Regions from separate parts of the Clostridium aromativorans genome, predicted to be linked through region 1. Evidence: riboswitches for the same ligand, from Rfam matches in the RefSeq annotation. Region 1 holds a riboswitch; each other region holds the start of a gene.
The links. Region 1 has a riboswitch for S-adenosylmethionine ahead of proC (pyrroline-5-carboxylate reductase). Riboswitches for the same ligand answer to the same signal wherever they lie in the genome.

Region 1 (3,174 bases):
TCCTTAAAATTCATAGTTATCTCTCCTTTAACTTATATTTAAATACTTACGCAGGATGAATTATTATTATGTATAATAGTTGAAAATGCTGCGACTTAGAGGGATAAATTAATATGTACTAAATTTTAAGTAATACTCAGAAAAATATATCCGAAATTTTAAGAAGATATTTTGAAGAGCAGTTGAGGTTTCAGCATTAGTAGAGGGTATCAGTATATGATAAGACTGTTTTGATTTTGGTTATTGAAATTTATTATATTGTCTTAATTCAATTTTGTCAATACACAGTATATTGTGAATTCAGGTTAAAGATGTAAAATATGGTTTGAAAACTCGGCTGTCAAAATATGGGCCAGGTTTCCAAACTATAATGTTGCTGCCTTTATGAGATCTTATGATAAAGTGTTTTCAAATGTTCAAAAATTTTAATGTTTTTTATCCCCGACTAAAAATCTACAGCAATTATCTCCTTTGGTTTTGCACAGGGGTCTTTCAAAGCCTATTCCGAATTTATCGTACATTATACTGTCTATTTCACAATACAGTGCTCCTATGTCTTCTGCGCCCAGCTGATGCCACATGTCATACATGGGGCAGTAGGTTATATCACAGGGATTGTCAGGATCACTTTCCCAGGAAATAGAAGGCATATCCTTTACCCTGGCATAAGTTTCCGGACTTATTTCAAGACCCTTTTCATGGACTTCTTCCAGCATGCTCTCTATTCTTGCTTCACCAAATTTTCTTATGGCGGATCTGACAGCTTCTTTTCCCTTCTCCTCGCCTAATCTGTCTATCATTTCCTTAGCCATGAAATAATGGAGCTCAGCCATAAGTTTTGCCATTCTACCAACTGGTTCATCAGTACTTTTTATTTTACCCATGTTTTTACCTTCCTCTCTCCAGTTATATTGATAAAGTAAAATTTATCCGAATCTAAATCCGAGAACCGCTTTATTCAGATTTCTTAGCTACCTTTTCCATACTGGTTTTGCCGATTTCTACAGCATTGATCACAGTTCCCCTGAAACCTCCCTGTTCTAAAGTTCTGACACCTGCTATAGTGGATCCGCCCGGAGAACAGACTCTGTCTTTCAGTGCACCAGGATGTTCGTGGGTTTCAAGGACCATTTTAGCTGCTCCTAAAGCTGTTTGTGCCGCAAGTGTCTGGGCTATATCTCTTGGAAGTCCCAGCTCAACTCCTCCGTCGGCCATGGCTTCAATCAGCATGTAAATATATGCAGGGCCGCACCCGCTTATAGCCATTACGGAATCTATTAGATTTTCCTGTACCAGGAAAGTTATACCCAGTTCCTTAAAAATTTTAATTACCAGTTCGGTATGCCTTTGTTCAGCATTTTTCCCCGGTGCAATTCCTGCTGCTCCGGCATTGACTAACATTGGAGTATTTGGTATTATCCTAACCAGGGGAACCTCAGTTAGATATTTTTCAATAACGGAGGTATTCATACCTCCCACAATTGATATAACCAATTGTTTTTCTCCATTCCACCTGGATTTTTGAATATATCCTAAAACTTCTTTTAGTACCTGGGGTTTTATACTCAATATTACAATGTCACAATTGTCAACCAGGTAATCATAACCGGTACTTTTGTCACTGCTGGAATTGGTTACGCCAAAATTTTCTTTGAGATATTCCAGTCTGCTGTCCAAAATGTCCATAGCATAGATATCCTCAGGAGAAAAAAGTTTGGATTTAAGCAGTCCTCTAATTATGGCTTCTCCCATCTGTCCAGCTCCGATAAAACCGATTTTTTTATTCAATGTTCCCATATCTGTCCTCCTAAAATTTTATTATTTAATATTAATATTTGCACCTTAAATTTGATAATCTTCAGATAAAACAAAAACTCAAGGAAATCTTGAGCTAATCAAACAAAATATCCTCATCTTTCAGTTCTATACTGCAGGATTTAGCACCAATGTATTATTCACAAATACTGGTTGCCGGGCTTCAAAGGGCCAGTCCCTCCACCTCTCTTGATAAAGCAAGTATTTAATTGTAGTTATATTGTTTTAAATTATACCGGCAAATAAATTTTTTGTCAACTTTCCAAAGTTGTATGCAAAATACATTTTTTGATACTTGACATAAGCTGATATTTTAATTAAAATTAATTAAAATAGAATTTTAAGTAAAAAATGCACTTTAAATTGGTCCTGTGAGGCCAGAAAGGAATGTATTATTTTGGATAGCTTTTTTTATGTGTTTAAAAAAGTGAACATTTTTAGAAATTCTGGCAATAGAAAAATTATTTTATAGATAATTTTTTCATTGCCTTTTTATTTTTTAAAGTTGGTTGAGTGTATTTTTGCTTGTAAAAATACAGGAGGTAATTTATGAAAGCAAAACTTATACTGGAAAATGGAAGTGTCTTTCAGGGTGAAGCCTTTGGATATCTCAAGGACAGCATAGGCGAGGTGGTATTTAATACTGGAATGACAGGATATGGAGAGATATTGACGGATCCTTCTTATTATGGACAGATAGTGACGATGACCTACCCTCTTATAGGAAATTATGGAGTTGATTTGAGTGATCTGGAATCAACTTCGCCAAAAGTAAAGGGACTTATTGTAAGGGAGATATGTCATTACTCCAGTAATTTTAAATCGGAAATGGAACTTGACGACTATCTTAAGATAAATAAAGTGACAGGTCTTTCAGGAATTGACACCAGGGCACTTACAAAATCACTTAGAACAAAGGGCACTATGAAGGGAATCATAACCGTGGAGAACCTGGATTTTTCCACTGTAAAAAGTACGATTGAATCCTTTTCCAATAAAAATGCGGTATCTCAAGTGACTGCAGAAAATGAATACACGGTGGGAAATGGTGCAAAGAATATAGCGGTTTTGGATTTTGGCATCAAAAAGAGCATGATAAAGGCATTTTTGGATCGGAAGTGTACTGTTACGGTATTTCCGGCAGCTGCCAGGGCGGAAGATGTTCTTGAAATTGATCCGGATTTGATATTTCTATCGAATGGACCTGGAGATCCTGCAGATTTGAATTTTGAAATAGAGAATATAAAAAAGCTCATAGGTAAGAAGCCAATTGTAGGCATATGCCTTGGGCATCAGCTTTTGGCACTGGCTCTTGGAGGAACTACGGCAAAACTTAAATTCGGCCACAGGGGGTGCAAT
Region 2 (3,174 bases), on a different contig from region 1:
CGGGAAACTATAGCTGAGCCTCTTTTGAATTTTAAACTCATAGATAAGCACAGTGCCCGTAAAAAAGCGGCAGAGCTTCTTGAAGCAGTTGGCATGAGTGAAAATTTTGCAGATAGATATCCCCATCAGCTGAGCGGAGGACAGCGGCAGAGAGTGGCAATAGCAAGGGCGGTATCCTTAAAACCTGAAATTATAGTATGTGATGAAGTCACTTCAGCCCTGGATGTTTCCGTACAAAAGCAGGTTCTTTCTCTCCTCGAGGATCTGCAGAGGAAAGAAAAATTGTCCTATATTTTTATCTGTCATGATCTGGCAGTGGTAAAAAATATAAGTCATAGGGTTGTGGTTATGTATCTTGGAAAAATTGTTGAAATTATTGACAGCTGTAAACTCATTTCAAGTGCATGCCATCCTTATACAAAAGCCCTGCTGTCATCCGTGCTGTCTGTTAAAAAAGCTGATAACAGCAGAATAGAAATAATTAAAGATGAGCCGCCAAGTCCTTATTGTCTACCTCCAGGATGCAGTTTCAGCTCCAGGTGTGAAAGATGCAGTGATGTATGTTTGAAAGAAAAGCCTGAATTAAAAGTAATAGGAAAAAGTCATTTAGTGGCTTGTCACTTATTTGATAAATAATGTATAGGCTGCGTACATATTATGAAGAGTTAATGCCTTATGTATATTATGTGGGAGCAGCTGCAGCGGAAGTTGTTGAAAAATCAAAGGCCATGGCAGAAGTGGTGGATGTTCCCTGTTTGGTACGTTCTCCACATGGCAGCGGGGGTTCCTATAATTATGCAGGCTCCTGTGGTATTCCGAGTATTTTGATTGAGAGAGGATGTACAGGTGTCTGGTCAAAAGAAGAAGTGGAATTGGGAAAAGAAGATGTTAGAAATGTGCTGCGTTATCTTAAAATTCTGGAGGGAAAGATCTCTGGGAAAATCTATAAACCTGTAGATGTAGAAAATGTAATTTACAAAAATGCATCACACACGGGATGCTGGTATCCGACAAAAAGGGCAGGAGATACCTTGAAAAAAGGAGAAATATTAGGCTGGATTAAGGATTATTTTGGAAATGTACTGGAAATATGTGTTGCTGAAGCAGATGGAATTCTGCTCTATCAGGTTGTCAGTTTGTCTATTATCAGGGGTGGCCCCATGGTGGCTTACGGAGAGAATGTAGATTGTGGCCAGATAGATAAATGGTGAAAGAAACAAATATTTCGGAATAGTTATTGCTATGATGTCTTTTTCATGTAAGTATTTATGTTCTTGTTTATGCTGGACCAGGAATGTTTGCAGAACATTACTGTGATATTATTTCGTTTTGATTGTTGTTTTACTATTTCAGCCATATTATGCCCTATGTAGTCTATAAGAACCACAACTATATCCGTATTTGATGGAATTTTTATTTTTCTGTCTCCTTTTTTTCTCCCCGTAACATGTACTATTTTATTAAATCCGTTTTCCCTCAATTTGTTTTTTATTTTTTCAATTCTGTCTCCGCCTACCACTAAAATCCCCATCAGACATACCTCCAATTTTTATTTTGTAATATAAAAAAGCTATTTTCCTTTTATAAGAAAAATAGCTTTTGATAGCAGGTTATAGAATTAGTATTTTTCTTATCTTTCAAAGTGACTTAAAACAGTTTAATTCACTTTGCAGGAATTGACACCGATACATCTAAAAATTGATGCCGGTTGTCGGGTTTCAAAGGGCCAGTCCCTCCACCGCTCTTGATAAGAGAACCTTATTAAGTTATATGAGCTTTATTATACTACAATATGATTGATAATGCAAATAAATATTGAAAATAAGTCAGAACCTTTTAAAATTGAATTTTTTCAAAAAGTATTGACTCTGACTCCGCGTCATAGTGCAATATATATGTAGAGATTATTTATATCAACAAAGATTACAGCCGGCAGAGTATTAGACAATAGTGATAGTTCTAAAATCAGATTTTGAGGTGTGGAAATGAGAACAGTAAAACAGGTTTCAGATTTGACGGGAATAAGTGTGCGCGCACTGCATTACTATGATGAGATAGGATTGTTAAAACCAAGTAAAATTACAGAGGCAGGTTACAGGCTTTATGATGACAGGGCTCTTGAAGCTTTACAGCAGATCTTATTTTTTAAGGAGCTTGAATTACCTTTAAAGGAAGTAAAAAAAATCATGACAGAACCAAGCTTTGATAAAATGGAGGCACTAAAAAATCAGAAAAAACTGCTTGTTTTGAAACGCAATAGATTAAACGAATTAATTGGACTTATAAATAAAACGTTGAAGGGAGAAAGCACGATGAGTTTTAAGGAATTTGATATGACCGAATATTATAATGTGTTAGAAGAATTTAAAACAGAAAATAAGACTAAAGTAATTAGGCAGTGGGGAAGCATAGATAAATTTGATGAATTTATTGAAAAAGTTAAAACTAAGGAAAGTGAAATTGCTAAAGACGCTATAAAGCAGTATGGAAGTATAAAAAAATTCACTGAAGCTTTAAAGAAAAATTTAAATAGTGATGCTTTAACTAAAGCAGAACAGATTGATGAGTTTAAGAAAGATTGTCTTTATGACGGGAATCCTAAATTAAAAGAACTATATAAAAAACTTGTATCTGATTTAAGTAAAGATCCTTCTTCGTGGGAAATTCAACGGATTGCTGAAGAAATAACTAATACAGTTAAAAAGGATTATGAAGTTTTTAAAGCTGATATGGGAGATTATTACTGGCACAGTATGGTGCAAATTTATTTGGTATTTCCTAAATGGATAGAAGAAGTTGATAAGAAATATGGAAGCGGTGCGTCTAAATTTATAGGAAAAGCTTTGAAAATTTATTCTGAAAATAATTTGCCTAAAATAGATACATTATATAAAAAGCTTGTATCTGATTTAAGTAGAGATCCTTTTTCAAGAGAGATTCAACAAATTGTTTTTGAAATAGCAAATGAAACCAGGCAAATAAATGAAGCTTTGAAAGTAGATGAAGGAGAAAATTATTTTGGGTATATGGCAGATTTTTATTTATCAAGTCCTGAATTTATAAAAGCAACAGATAAAAGATATGGAAGCGGTGCATCAAAATTTATAGGAAAAGCCCTAAAATTTTATTCTAAAAACAAGTTGAACTAGGGTAAATTTCTATTATATATTTCAT
Region 3 (3,174 bases), on a different contig from region 1:
GAGTGAGGCCTGTCAGTGCTAGAGCTTTGGCTCCAATTATAAGAGCATTATCTCCTTGTTTTGATATAGCGGCTTCACGGAATTCTGGAGTATGGCCTACTAATTTGTCATCTCCTATTTTTATATGGGGATGTATAGTTGGAACCACATGGCTCACGTTACCTGCGTCTGTAGAACCAAGCCCTTCTGGAATTTTATTTTTTATATGAACTCCCAGTGATTCTAGATTTTCTGCAAACACATCATCAAATTTGTCGTTTATGAGAAAATTATCTATCTTATTCTGGAAAAAACTTATGTTAACCTTAGTTCCTGTGCTCAAAGATGCTCCTCTGGCAATATTTTTAACTTTTTCTGTAACCTGATCGCAGGTATTTCTTTCAGAGGCACGTATGAAAAATTTTGCTCTGGCATAATCCGGAACTATGTTTGGGGCATATCCGCCATCGGTTATTATACCGTGTATTCTCACATCACTGGTTACATGTTGTCTTAGGGCATTTATTCCATTAAATAATTGGATTACTCCATCAAGGGCGTTTATTCCTTTTTCAGGACAAGCTGCTGCATGAGCGGCTTTTCCTATAAATTCAAATTGAATTGGGTCATTGGCCAGAGATTTAACCGTTCTATAGTTCTCATTTCCAGGATGAATCATCATACAGGCGTCTACATCCTTAAATAAATTATGTTTTACAAAGCTCGCTTTTGCACTGCCATTTTCTCCTCCTTCTTCAGCAGGAGTACCAAATACAACAATTTCCCCGCCAGTTTCATCTATAAGCTTTGACAGGGAAATAGCTGCAGCTGTACTTGCCGTGCCTATGATGTTGTGGCCGCAGGCATGTCCTAAATTGGGAAGAGCATCATATTCTGCCAAAAATCCGATAACTGTACTGGAATTTTTATTTGATTTTTTCCTGGCTATAAAAGAAGTAGGATGGCCTGCTGCTGCTTTTTCTATAGAAAATCCTTCCTTTTTCAAGGTATCTATAAGTAATTTGGAAGAAAAAAATTCCTCATTTCCTATCTCAGGATGACTGTGTATTTGGTGGCTTATATTTATATAAGCATTTTTGCTATTTTCGATTCCATTTATTATGTCCTGTTGAAAATCCTTGATATATTTTATGTTCATAATAAAAACCTCCTCTTTTTTGCATAAAAAAAATCTTCTTTGAAACAAAGAAGAGATATTTAAATTCTCTTCTTATCTTTCAAGCCTATAAAAATAAACTTGCTGGAATTGGCACAGTATCTTTTAAAAAGATCTGCTGCCGAGGTTTCAAAGGGCCATTCCCTCCACCTCTCTGGATAAGAATTTTGCATATTAAACTGACTACTAAATATAATAGAGCTTTTAAGTAATTTTGTCAACAAAAATGATTATTAGAAATTACATATTGACATAATAAAAATAAGTTGTATAATTTAGCTTATAAAGTAATTTGAAAAAATTGAATATATCCTTATCAAGAGAAACTGAGGGACTGGCCCTTTGAAGTTTCAGCAACCACATTTGTGTGATGGTGCTAAATCCAGCAGAACGTTGTTCTGAAAGATGAGGAAAGGTATAAAAACCCTTCCGCGGGTTTTTTTTAATGCCGTGTATCCCCTTCTTTTAGGAAGGGGATTTTTTATGAATAAAATTACTGTAAAATTGCAATAGATGATTTTAGAGGAGGGAAAAGTATGATATGGCTAAAAAATATCAACAAGACTTATACAGGTAAAACTAATACAGTGGAAGCCTTAAAAAATGTCAATCTTCACATTAAAGCTGGTGAGATCTTTGGAATCATAGGGTACAGTGGAGCGGGAAAAAGCACTTTAATTCGCTGTATAAATTTATTGGAAAAGCCGACTTCCGGAGAAGTAATCGTAAATGGAAAGAATCTAACTCGTTTATCTCCAAGAGAATTGAGAAAGAGCAGAGAAAAAATTGGAATGATATTTCAAAATTTTAATCTCATGAAAAATAGAACGGTATTTGAGAATGTGGCCTATCCTTTAAAGAGAAAGGGCTTTAGCAAAAATGAGATAGAGAAAAAAGTACTGGATCTTTTAAGACTGGTGGAACTAAATGACAAAATAAAAGTGTATCCTTCACAGCTGAGCGGCGGGCAAAAACAGAGAGTTGGAATTGCCAGGGCACTGGCCAATGATCCTGAAGTGCTTTTATGTGACGAGGCCACATCGGCTCTGGATCCACAGACAACTCAGTCAATTTTAAAACTTTTAAAAGGTATTAATGAAAATTTGAAATTGACTATAGTAGTAATAACTCATCAAATGGAGGTAGTAAAGGAAATATGTCAGAGAGTGGCAGTAATAGATTCTGGTGAAATAGTTGAACAGGGGAATATAATAGATATATTTACAAATCCAAAAGCTCCTATAACCAAAAAATTTATATCTTCACTATTTCATTATGAGAAAATATATGATTTTCTTGAAAAGGGAAGTTCGATGGGTGAACTTAAACAGGTAACTGAAGGAGAAAGTATTGTTAAAATATCCTTTACAGGGCAAAAAACAGGTCAGGCATTTATCTCGAAAATTTCTCGAAAATTTAAAATAGATGCCAGTATACTATTTGGGAATGTAGAAATTATTCAAAATGTACCTATAGGAAATTTGATAGTGAAGTTAAATGGAACGGATGAGAGTATAGATAATTCAATAGCATACCTTGAAGAAAATAGCATACATGTGGAATACGTAGGTATTAAAAATGATAGTGATAAATTAAAAGTTGGAAGTAATTGAATCTAAAATATGAATTTTTAAATTTTTGAAGGTGATAAAATGAATGAATTTTTAGCAAAAATAGCACCAAATTTGGTGAATTTATATCCTGAAATGCTAAAAGCCATATTTGAAACTTTTTATATGGTGGCTGTTTCAGGAATTATATCTACAGTAGCTGGAACAATAATGGGAATTACCCTGGTTGTTACACAAGAAGGAGGTATACTTGAAAATAGAATTGTTAACAGTATACTTGGCAAAATAATAAATATTTTCAGATCTATACCATTTATTATCCTTCTTGCAGCTATAATCCCACTTACAAGACTTTTAGTAGGTACTACCATAGGTACAAGAGGAGCCCTGGTGCCTCTTATATTCGGCTGTACTCCATTTATTGCCAGGCAAATTGAATCCGCGCTG
Region 4 (3,174 bases), on a different contig from region 1:
AATAGCCATATTTCTTGAAAATTCTTCTGGTGTTATATCATAGATTGTATTCTTTCCATCATACCTAGGTAATCCCGCATTAGGCTGCACCATAACAGGTATAGATGAATACTCCAATATTTCATCTACAATTCCCTGAAGTTCAGATGGTCCAAGAGAACAATTTACACCAAGTGCATCCACCCCAAGCGCTTCCAATGTAACCACCATTGTTTTGGGATCCGTACCCATAAGAGTTCTGCCGTCCTGCTGAAAAGTCATTGTACAAAACACCGGCAGAGTTGTATTTTCCTTGGCTGCAAGAATAGCTGCTTTGGTTTCATAAAGATCAGACATAGTTTCTATTAAAACCAAATCTGCTCCAGCTTTTTTACCTACAATAACCTGATTTTTAAATAATTTATATGCCGTTTCAAAGCTCAAATTACCTGCTGGCTCCATTATTTGGCCTATTGGACCCAGATCCAGAGCAACTAATTTTCCCATGCAGGCCGCCTCTTCCTTTGCAATTTTCACTCCGGCCGTAATAACATCTTCTATATTATAATTTGAAGAATTGTACTTAAGTTCATTAGCTCCGAAAGTATTGGATATTATTATATCCGCTCCTGCCTCCAGATATCCTCTATGTATTTTTTTTATTATTTCAGCATTGGTCACATTTAGGATCTCTGGAAGTTCTCCAGGTTGAAGACCTGATCTTTGAAGCATGGTTCCCATAGCTCCGTCAAAGAAAATAAATTTTTTATCAAATTTGTCCAATGGATTTCTGAATACCATTTACTCCACCCCTTTTCAAATACAACTTATACTTCTCATATATCTATAATAGACGACTAATTTCTCTTTAACATTATAGTCATAATTATAATACATTTTTTATCATTTAGACATTGATCTATTCGAAGGTCACCACACTTATCCAATTCACAATATATAAAAATCAGCCAGATTTGGTATTTGAATATAGTTGGGACTCTGAATTTTCAATTAATCATATAAAAAAACTGCCTTCCTACAAGAAAGAAAAGCAGCTTATAACTTCATAAAAAGCCAATCCTTCTTATCTTTCAGAATTAATTTCACAGCAGATTCATGTTAACTTTAGATTCTTTTAAAATCAACTATGCTGCAAATAACAAGTTCAATGCTTAAAAACTTTTTTTACATAAACAGCAAAACTTGTTTGATTCTATTCTGCAGGAATTGACACCGATACACAATTGCCGGTTGTCGGATTTCATAGGGCCTGTCCCTCAATCTCTCGTGATAAGAATATTTTAATATTAATACTTAAAATCGAAATTGTCAATTACTTAATACATAAAATTTTTTCATTTTTTTTCATTTTCCCCTTGACAAACCCCCCCATGATCTGTTATGATTTTCTCAATTAAATACGGAACTTCTTATCCAGAGCGGCTGAGGGACTGGCCCTATGATGCCCGGCAACCTGAATGATAACTTTCATTCAACGGTGCTAATTCCAGCAGGTGTATAACCTGAAAGATGAGGAGCATGAGGAAAAATCTTCTTGTATCTCATCTACAAGAAGATTTTTTATTTTGCCAAAATATATAGAAGTTTCGTCCAGAATATTTAATATATTATAAAGAAATATGAGGAGGAAGTAAAAATGAGTGAAGAGAGAAAATTAGGTTTTGAAACATTACAGGTACATGCAGGTCAAGTGCCTGATCCAACAACGGGAGCAAGGGCAGTTCCAATTTATCAGACAACATCTTTTGTATTCAAAGATGCAGATGAAGCTGCAGACTTTTTCCAGCTTAAAAAACCAGGAAACGTTTATGCAAGAATAATGAACCCCACAGAAGATGTATTTGAACAGAGGATAGCAGCTCTTGAAGGTGGAAGTGCAGGTCTTGCTACAGCATCAGGTTTGGCAGCAATATTATATTCTATATTAAACGTGGCAAATGCAGGGGACAACATAGTTTCAGCCAGCACCCTCTACGGTGGAACTTATGAATTGTTCTCAGTAACTTTAAAGAAACTTGGAATCGACGTAACATTTGTAGATCCTGATGATCCTGAAAATATCAGAAAAGCAATCAAGGACAATACAAAAGCAGTCTATGCTGAAACCATAGGAAACCCGAGAATAAATGTACTGGATATAGAAGCAGTGGCAAATATAGCCCATGAAAATAAAATACCACTTATCATAGATAATACTTTTGGTACTCCATACCTGGTAAGACCAATAGAATACGGGGCAGATGTAGTTGTTCACTCTGCAACTAAATTCATAGGTGGACATGGAACTACCATAGGTGGAGTCATAGTTGACGGTGGAAAATTTGACTGGAGAGCAAGTGGTAAATTTCCTGATTTCACTACACCTGATGAGAGCTACAATGGACTTGTATATGCTGATCAAGGTCCTGTGGCATTTGCTACAAAAGCCAGAGTACAACTTTTAAGAAATACAGGTGCAACACTGAGTCCTCAAAGTGCATTTTATTTCTTGCTTGGACTTGAATCACTTTCACTGAGAGTTGAAAGACATGTTGAAAATACAAGAAAAGTAGTTGAATTTTTAAGTAAACACCCGAAGGTTGCATGGATAAACTATCCTGAACTTGAAGGAAGCCCATATAGAGAACTAGCTAAAAAATATCTTCCAAAGGGAGCAGGTTCCATATTTACTTTTGGAATAAAAGGCGGATTTGAAGCTGGAAAGAAATTTATAAACAGCGTAAAATTATTCTCTTTACTTGCAAATGTAGCAGATGCAAAGTCCCTTGTAATCCACCCATCAAGTACTACTCATGCAGAGTTGAACGAAGAACAACAGAAAGCTGCCGGAGTAACTCCTGATCTCATAAGGCTTTCAATTGGTGTGGAAAACATTGATGATATTATATATGATTTAGACCAAGCTCTAGCTAAAGCTTGATAATAAACAAAGTTCCCTAATTACTTTAAATTCCCTAATTTTTTATATAATTTAATTATAAAGAGCTGCTGCACAATTAAATTTGTGCAGCAGCTTATTTTACACTTTAATATCAAAAATACTATTACAATTCTGAAATTACAGCATTGGTGAATTCATCAGTAGTTGAATTTCCTCCTAGATCAGGGGTTATATACTTTCCCTCTTTTAACACATTTTCCACTGCCCTTTCAATTCTATCCGCAGCTTCACTT

Region 2: it holds a riboswitch for S-adenosylmethionine, as region 1 does, so the genes downstream of both, LN736_RS10030 (DUF2325 domain-containing protein) here and proC (pyrroline-5-carboxylate reductase) in region 1, are expected to answer to the same signal.
Region 3: it holds a riboswitch for S-adenosylmethionine, as region 1 does, so the genes downstream of both, LN736_RS14055 (M20 family metallopeptidase) here and proC (pyrroline-5-carboxylate reductase) in region 1, are expected to answer to the same signal.
Region 4: it holds a riboswitch for S-adenosylmethionine, as region 1 does, so the genes downstream of both, LN736_RS16465 (O-acetylhomoserine aminocarboxypropyltransferase/cysteine synthase family protein) here and proC (pyrroline-5-carboxylate reductase) in region 1, are expected to answer to the same signal.

The regions. Positions count from the first base shown of each region.
Region 1 is NZ_JAJJPB010000004.1:62,896-66,069, reverse strand. It holds gene LN736_RS05390 (PrkA family serine protein kinase) at 1-14, opposite strand, end outside; gene LN736_RS05385 (L-2-amino-thiazoline-4-carboxylic acid hydrolase) at 426-884, opposite strand; gene proC (pyrroline-5-carboxylate reductase) at 955-1,797, opposite strand; SAM riboswitch class I at 1,908-2,014, opposite strand; gene LN736_RS05375 (carbamoyl phosphate synthase small subunit) at 2,365-3,174, shown strand, end outside.
Region 2 is NZ_JAJJPB010000011.1:67,615-70,788, forward strand. It holds gene LN736_RS10020 (ABC transporter ATP-binding protein) at 1-636, shown strand, start outside; gene LN736_RS10025 (succinylglutamate desuccinylase/aspartoacylase family protein) at 669-1,211, shown strand; gene LN736_RS10030 (DUF2325 domain-containing protein) at 1,241-1,531, opposite strand; SAM riboswitch class I at 1,628-1,754, opposite strand; gene LN736_RS10035 (MerR family transcriptional regulator) at 1,986-3,149, shown strand.
Region 3 is NZ_JAJJPB010000021.1:32,880-36,053, forward strand. It holds gene LN736_RS14055 (M20 family metallopeptidase) at 1-1,138, opposite strand, end outside; SAM riboswitch class I at 1,208-1,321, opposite strand; SAM riboswitch class I at 1,467-1,568, shown strand; gene LN736_RS14060 (methionine ABC transporter ATP-binding protein) at 1,693-2,769, shown strand; gene LN736_RS14065 (methionine ABC transporter permease) at 2,809-3,174, shown strand, end outside.
Region 4 is NZ_JAJJPB010000032.1:6,658-9,831, reverse strand. It holds gene LN736_RS16470 (homocysteine S-methyltransferase family protein) at 1-780, opposite strand, end outside; SAM riboswitch class I at 1,191-1,276, opposite strand; SAM riboswitch class I at 1,407-1,516, shown strand; gene LN736_RS16465 (O-acetylhomoserine aminocarboxypropyltransferase/cysteine synthase family protein) at 1,637-2,920, shown strand; gene LN736_RS16460 (isocitrate dehydrogenase (NAD(+))) at 3,045-3,174, opposite strand, start outside.